Regions from separate parts of the Streptomyces sp. NPDC033131 genome, predicted to be linked through region 3. Evidence: predicted binding sites of a transcription regulator. Region 3 holds the regulator's gene; each other region holds the start of a gene.

Region 1 (2,262 bases), on a different contig from region 3:
GTGAAGTCCAGCTCCAGACCGAAGGTGTTGGACTCCTCGACGGTGATGACACCGTCCTTGCCGACCTTGTCCATCGCCTCGGCGATGAGCTCGCCGACCTGCGAGTCCTGGGCGGACAGCCCGGCCACGGCGGCGATGTCGGACTTCTCGTCGATCGGGCGGGCGGTCGCGAGGAGCTCCTCGGAGACGGCCTTGACCGCGGCGTCGATGCCCTTCTTCAGGGCGGCCGGGGAGGCACCCGCGGCAACGTTCCGCAGGCCCTCGCGCACCAGAGCCTGGGCGAGCACGGTGGCGGTGGTGGTGCCGTCACCCGCGATGTCGTTGGTCTTGGTCGCCACCTCCTTCACCAGCTGGGCACCGAGGTTCTCGTACGGGTCGTCGAGCTCGACCTCGCGGGCGATGGTGACGCCGTCGTTGGTGATGGTGGGGGCGCCGAACTTCTTGTCGATGACGACGTTGCGGCCCTTGGGGCCGATCGTCACCTTGACCGTGTCAGCGAGCTTGTTGACGCCGCGCTCGAGGGCGCGACGGGCGTCCTCGTCGAACTTCAGGATCTTCGCCATGGGAGCGTGAGCCCTCTCGGAAATCTAGGTGAAATTAGCCGCGCCCCCGGCGCCCGGCTCATGTGATCGCGGGGGGCCAGGGGCGCAGCTCAAGCAATGTGCTTCGCGGTGAGGCGAAGCGAGGTGAATTACTTCTCGATGATCGCGAGCACGTCGCGGGCCGAGAGGACGAGGTATTCCTCGCCGTTGTACTTCACTTCGGTGCCGCCGTACTTGCTGTAGAGCACGATGTCGCCGACGGCGACGTCGAGCGGAAGACGGTTACCGTCCTCGAAGCGGCCCGGGCCCACGGCCAGGACGACGCCCTCCTGGGGCTTCTCCTTGGCAGTGTCCGGAATGACCAGGCCAGAGGCGGTGGTCTGCTCGGCGTCGAGCGGCTGGACCACAATGCGGTCCTCGAGCGGCTTGATGGCAACCTTGGAGCTGGTGGTCGTCACGATCCGACCTCCCCCTTCGGAGATCTCACGGGGTTAACTGTCTGAGGTGGCGACCAGGTGGATCCGTCGTCGCGGGTGCCGGACCTGCCCGTCGCTAGTTGGCACTCTCCAGGGGGGAGTGCCAGGTCCGAGACTATGACTGTGATTAGCACTCGGTCAAGCGGAGTGCCAATCCCGTGCGGCGCGGCGCCGAGGTTTCCCCCCGGCGTCCGCCCTCGGGGCGCCTGCTGCGGATGCCTGTCCCGCGCCGTCAGTGGCCTGCACCCGTACCGGAAAGCCGGCCTAGACGTAGTCCTCCAGCCGTCCCACCGTCAGCCCTCTCCCCTGGATCTCCCGCAGTACTCGGACGGTTCGTTCCGTCAGCGTGTCGTCGGTCGGTTCGCCCGAGGGCACCGAGACGATGTCGCCCGGCCGCAGGCGGCTCGCGCCGTTGGTGAAGGTCAGCTCGCCGTTCTCCGCCGAGGCCCGCCACAGGACGACCGCTAAGAGGCCGCAGTCGGCGGCGGCGCGCAGGGTGGTGGCGTCGTACGTGCCGTAGGGAGGGCGGAAGAGGCGGGGGCGGATGCCGAAGCGGGAGCGGAGTTTGTCCTGCTGGCCGCAGATCTCGGCGCGCTGTCCGGCGTACGGCAGCCCGCGCAGCGCGGGATGGTCGAGGGTGTGGTTCTGGATGCTCGCGCCGACCGACCGGAGGCGGGCGAATTGGCCGTATCCCGGCCCGGCGACACTGTCCGTGAGGAACATGCTGACCGGGAGCCGCAGTTCACGGACCATGTCGACGAAGCGCGGGTCCTTTTCGGCGCCGTCGTCGTAGGTGAGGAAGACGACCCGGTCGGGGGTGCGGACGCGGTCGAGGACGGGCGGGCTGCCCGGGCGCGCGGCAGCGGGCCGGGCGGCCGGCTTCGGGGCCGGACGCAGCGGGGCGGCGAGTCCCCATCGGCGGTACGGCCGCTCACCCGCGCCTTCGGGGCCGTCCCGGCCCGTCCGCTGGGCCGTCCACTGGGCCGTCTTCTCGCCCGGCCGTTCGGTGGGGGCGACGGACCGGGCGCAGCCGGTGAGGAGGGTGGCGGCGAGCGCGCCGGCCGTCAGCGCCCGCCACTTCACAGGTAGTCCTCCAGGCGGGCCACGGCATACCCCTCCTTGGTGATCTTGTTCAGGAAGCGGCGGATCATGTCCGGCATGGTGCCCTTCCAGATCTCCGGGCCCCGGAAGTGGCTGAGGACGATGTCGCCGGGGCGGATCTCCCGGTCCCACTCGCGGTACTC
Region 2 (2,262 bases), on a different contig from region 3:
GGCACGGCCCAGGAGGTCGATGGAGGTGTTCTCCAGCTTGAGGCCGACCTCCTCGGAGATGACCTCGCCGCCGGTGAGGATGGCGATGTCGTTCAGCATCGCCTTGCGGCGGTCACCGAAGCCCGGGGCCTTGACGGCGACGGACTTGAAGGTGCCACGGATCTTGTTGACGACCAGGGTCGACAGGGCCTCGCCCTCGACGTCCTCGGCGATGATCAGCAGCGGCTTGCCCGACTGCATGACCTTCTCCAGGAGCGGGAGCAGGTCCTTGACGGAGCCGATCTTGGAGTTGGCGATCAGGATGTACGGGTCGTCGAGCGACGCCTCCATACGCTCCATGTCGGTCGCGAAGTACGCCGAGATGTAGCCCTTGTCGAAGCGCATACCCTCGGTGAGCTCAAGCTCGAGACCGAAGGTCTGGGACTCCTCGACGGTGATGACGCCTTCCTTGCCGACCTTGTCCATCGCCTCGGCGATGAGCTCGCCGATCTGGGTGTCGGCGGCGGAGATGGAGGCCGTGGAGGCGATCTGCTCCTTGGTCTCGACATCCTTGGCCTGCTCGAGCAGGGCACCGGAGACGGCCTCGACGGCCTTCTCGATACCGCGCTTGAGGGCCATCGGGTTGGCGCCGGCGGCTACGTTGCGCAGACCCTCGCGCACGAGCGCCTGGGCGAGCACGGTCGCCGTGGTCGTTCCGTCGCCGGCGACGTCGTCCGTCTTCTTGGCGACTTCCTTGACCAGCTCGGCGCCGATCTTCTCGTACGGGTCCTCGAGCTCGATCTCCTTGGCGATGGAAACACCATCGTTGGTGATCGTGGGCGCGCCCCACTTCTTCTCGAGGACGACGTTGCGGCCCTTGGGGCCAAGGGTGACCTTGACGGCGTCGGCGAGCTGGTTCATCCCGCGCTCGAGACCGCGCCGTGCCTCCTCGTCGAACGCGATGATCTTGGCCATGTGAAGTGGTCCTCCCGGACAGGGGGTGGATTTCTCCGGACCGCGCTGGCGCCCGCGACGGACGGCCTGCCTGCCTCGTGGTTCCTTGCCCCACTTGGCCTGCGGGCCTCACCGACCCGGTCCTCGTTGTCACTCTCACCTTCAGAGTGCTAACGCCAATGATTAGCACTCGCCCCTCGAGAGTGCAAGCGCCCGCGAAGCGGGCTCGTTGAGGGGTGGCGGTCGGGCGACGGGTGGGCGCAAGCGCCCGCCGGGGAACGGTCCGCGCCGCGGCGACCTGTTCCGGACATGCCGAAGGGCTCGTAACCCATGACTCCCCATGGGATACGAGCCCTCCGAAGAACAGAAGAACGTCGCTGTCAGTCGGCGCGTGCTTCAGCCGGTCGCCAGTCGGACCATGTCCGCCTGCGGCCCTTTCTGGCCCTGCGAGATCTCAAAATCGACCCGCTGGCCTTCCTCCAGGGTGCGGTAGCCGTCCATCTGAATCGCGCTGTAGTGGACGAAAACATCCGCACCACCGTCGACCGCGATGAAGCCGTACCCCTTCTCCGCGTTGAACCACTTGACGGTGCCCTGAGCCATGCCTAACTCCCCTATTACTGGCCCTTGCACAGATCCACACTTCGCGGATCCGGGTCAGACCTCACCCCCCACATGGTTGGGGGCGTGCGCCGGAACGCGTCGACCGCGGCCGAATGTATCTGTCCAACTGCCCTCTGCAACAGGTCAATCGGACGAGAATTCTGGACGCGCACGGTCCGGAATGTGGTGAGAATTCACCCGAATTCGGGGCAAGTCGGGCCCCACAAAAAGCACAAAAGCCGCGAAAGAAGCACACACTTTGGCTACTTCTTATCGGGCGCAAGGGGGAAATCAAGGGCTTCCGACCCGGGGATCGGCATCGCGTTCCCCAACTGTACCGCGCTCAACCACATTGAATTGCCCCCTCCGCTTCTCTCGCGGAGGGGGCAATTCAACGAAACTCTCGGTAACCTGCGTTACCGACGGTAATAATCAGCCGCCGGCGACGGCCGGAATGATCGAGACACCGGCGCCGTCCGGGGTCGCGGTCTCCAGGCCCTGCTCGAAGCGGACGTCGTCGTCGTTGACGTACACATTGACGAACCGGCGCAGCTTGCCCTGGTCGTCGAGCACCCGGGCGGCGATGCCCGTGTGGTTCTTCTCCAGGTCGGTGATGACCTCGGCGAGGGTGGCCCCCTCGGCGGCGACCTCGGCCTTGCCACCGGTGTAGGTGCGCAGGATGGTGGGGATGCGGACGGTGACGCTCATTCTTATGACCTCCGGTCA
Region 3 (2,262 bases):
CATTCGGATGACGATAGGAGAAAACGCCGAGGAGATGACGCGGGGCCGTCACGACACGCCGAAACGCCCGGCCAGGGCGTCCCGCTGTGCCCGGACGAACGCCGCGTCGACCACCGCTCCGTGACCGGGCACGTACAGCGCGTCCTCGCCGCCCAGGTCCAGCAGGCGGTCGAGGGCGGCCGGCCAGTGGGACGGTACGGCGTCGGGGCCGGCCTGGGGTTCGCCGGACTCCTCGACCAGGTCGCCGCAGAAGACCACCCCCGGCGAGCCGGGGACGAGGACCACGAGGTCGTGGGCGGTGTGCGCGGGCCCCACGTTCGCCAGCAGGACCTGGCGGCCGCCGCCCAGGTCGAGCGTCCACTCGCCGGAGACGCGGTGGCGGGGGACCGTCAGGGCGTCGACCGCCTCGTCGGCCAGACGCGCGTCGAGCCCGTTGCCCACCGCGTCGGCCCGCAGGTCCGCACGCCCGTGCCGGGCGGCGAGCACCGTCTCGACGCCGACCGCGCCGAACACCTCGGCCCCCGCGAACGCCGCCGCCCCGAAGACGTGGTCGAAGTGCGGATGCGTCAGCGCGAGATGGGTCACACGGTGACCGGCGATTTCCTGCGCCCGCGCCCGCACCCACGACCCCTCCGCCAGGCTCGACCCGGCGTCGATCACCAGGGCCGCGCCCGCCCCGACGACCAGCCCCGCCGTGCAGTCCCACACCGGCAGGCGGCACCGGCCGACCCCGGCCGCCAGCCGCTCCCACCCCAGCTCTTCCCAAGTCACCGTCATACCGCGACGCTAGCGGGGAAGCCTCCTCGGGCACGGCTTCGCAGGCCCGGCCTTGCCCCGGGCGTACCCCACGGCCGTACACTGGCCGGGGTGCGTTGGCACTCGGATGTGACGAGTGCCAGGCGAAGAGCCGAGGGGCCGACTTTCTGGAGGTGTGCGCGATGCTGAGTGAACGCAGGCTCCAGGTGCTGCGCGCCATCGTCCAGGACTACGTCGGCACCGAGGAGCCGGTCGGCTCCAAGGCGCTCACCGAGCGGCACAACCTCGGTGTCTCCCCGGCGACCGTGCGCAACGACATGTCGGCCCTGGAGGACGAGGGGTACATCGCCCAGCCGCACACCAGCGCGGGGCGGATCCCCACCGACAAGGGCTATCGGCTGTTCGTCGACAAGCTGGCCGGGGTCAAGCCGATGACCGGGCCCGAGCGGCGCGCGATCCAGAACTTCCTGGACGGCGCCGTCGATCTGGACGACGTGGTGGCGCGGACCGTACGGCTGCTCGCGCAGCTGACGCGGCAGGTCGCCGTCGTGCAGTACCCGTCGCTGACCCGGTCGACGGTGCGGCACGTCGAGCTGCTCTCCCTCGCCCCCGCGCGCGTGATGCTCGTCCTGATCACGGACACGGGACGGGTCGAGCAGCGGATGGTCGACTGCCCGGCGCCGTTCGGCGAGGCGTCGCTGGCCGATCTGCGGGCACGGCTCAACAGCCGGATCGCCGGACGTCGCTTCGCCGACGTGCCGCATCTGGTGGAGGACCTGCCCGAGGGTTTCGACGCCGAGGATCGCGGCACCGTCTCGATGGTGCTCTCCACCCTGCTGGAGACGCTCGTCGAGGAGAACGAGGAGCGGTTGATGATCGGCGGCACCGCCAATCTCACCCGCTTCGGACATGACTTTCCCCTCACCATCCGGCCCGTCCTGGAAGCCCTCGAGGAGCAGGTCGTGCTCCTCAAGCTCCTTGGCGAGGCGGGGGATTCGGGCATGACCGTACGGATCGGTCACGAGAACGCCTATGAGGGACTCAACTCCACTTCAGTGGTGTCGGTCGGCTACGGTTCGGGCGGCGAGGCAGTCGCCAAGCTCGGCGTGGTCGGACCGACCCGCATGGATTACCCGGGAACGATGGGAGCGGTACGCGCAGTGGCACGGTACGTCGGACAGATCCTGGCGGAGTCGTAAGTGGCCACGGACTACTACGCCGTTCTCGGCGTGCGCCGCGACGCGTCGCAGGAAGAGATCAAGAAGGCCTTCCGGCGGCTCGCACGCGAGCTGCACCCGGACGTCAACCCCGATCCGAAGACCCAGGAGCGGTTCAAGGAGATCAACGCCGCTTACGAGGTGTTGTCGGACCCGCAGAAGAAGCAGGTCTACGACCTCGGCGGCGACCCCCTGTCCCAGGCGGGCGGCGCGGGCGCGGGCGGCTTCGGCGCGGGCGGCTTCGGGAACTTCTCGGACATCATGGACGCCTTCTTCGGTACGGCGTCCC

The links. The regulator HrcA, encoded in region 3, represses chaperone genes, less so after heat shock. The targets are predictions, from matches to a motif close to TTNGCACTCNGNNNNNCNGAGTGCNAA.
Region 1: groES (co-chaperone GroES) is a predicted target of HrcA. The motif match lies at 1,146-1,172, and genes of this name have one in related genera.
Region 2: groL (chaperonin GroEL) is a predicted target of HrcA. The motif match lies at 1,081-1,107, and genes of this name have one in related genera.

What each region holds. Positions count from the first base shown of each region.
Region 1 covers NZ_JBVIPA010000001.1:34,002-36,263, reverse strand. The annotation lists gene groL (chaperonin GroEL) at 1-563, opposite strand, end outside; gene groES (co-chaperone GroES) at 692-1,000, opposite strand; gene ACZ5XS_RS00160 (polysaccharide deacetylase family protein) at 1,283-2,101, opposite strand; gene ACZ5XS_RS00155 (polysaccharide deacetylase family protein) at 2,098-2,262, opposite strand, start outside.
Region 2 covers NZ_JBVIPA010000006.1:15,488-17,749, forward strand. The annotation lists gene groL (chaperonin GroEL) at 1-954, opposite strand, end outside; gene ACZ5XS_RS10345 (cold-shock protein) at 1,330-1,536, opposite strand; gene ACZ5XS_RS10350 (MoaD/ThiS family protein) at 1,969-2,244, opposite strand.
Region 3 covers NZ_JBVIPA010000018.1:152,414-154,675, reverse strand. The annotation lists gene ACZ5XS_RS23685 (DUF3097 domain-containing protein) at 1-3, opposite strand, end outside; gene ACZ5XS_RS23680 (MBL fold metallo-hydrolase) at 49-777, opposite strand; gene hrcA (heat-inducible transcriptional repressor HrcA) at 939-1,955, shown strand; gene dnaJ (molecular chaperone DnaJ) at 1,956-2,262, shown strand, end outside.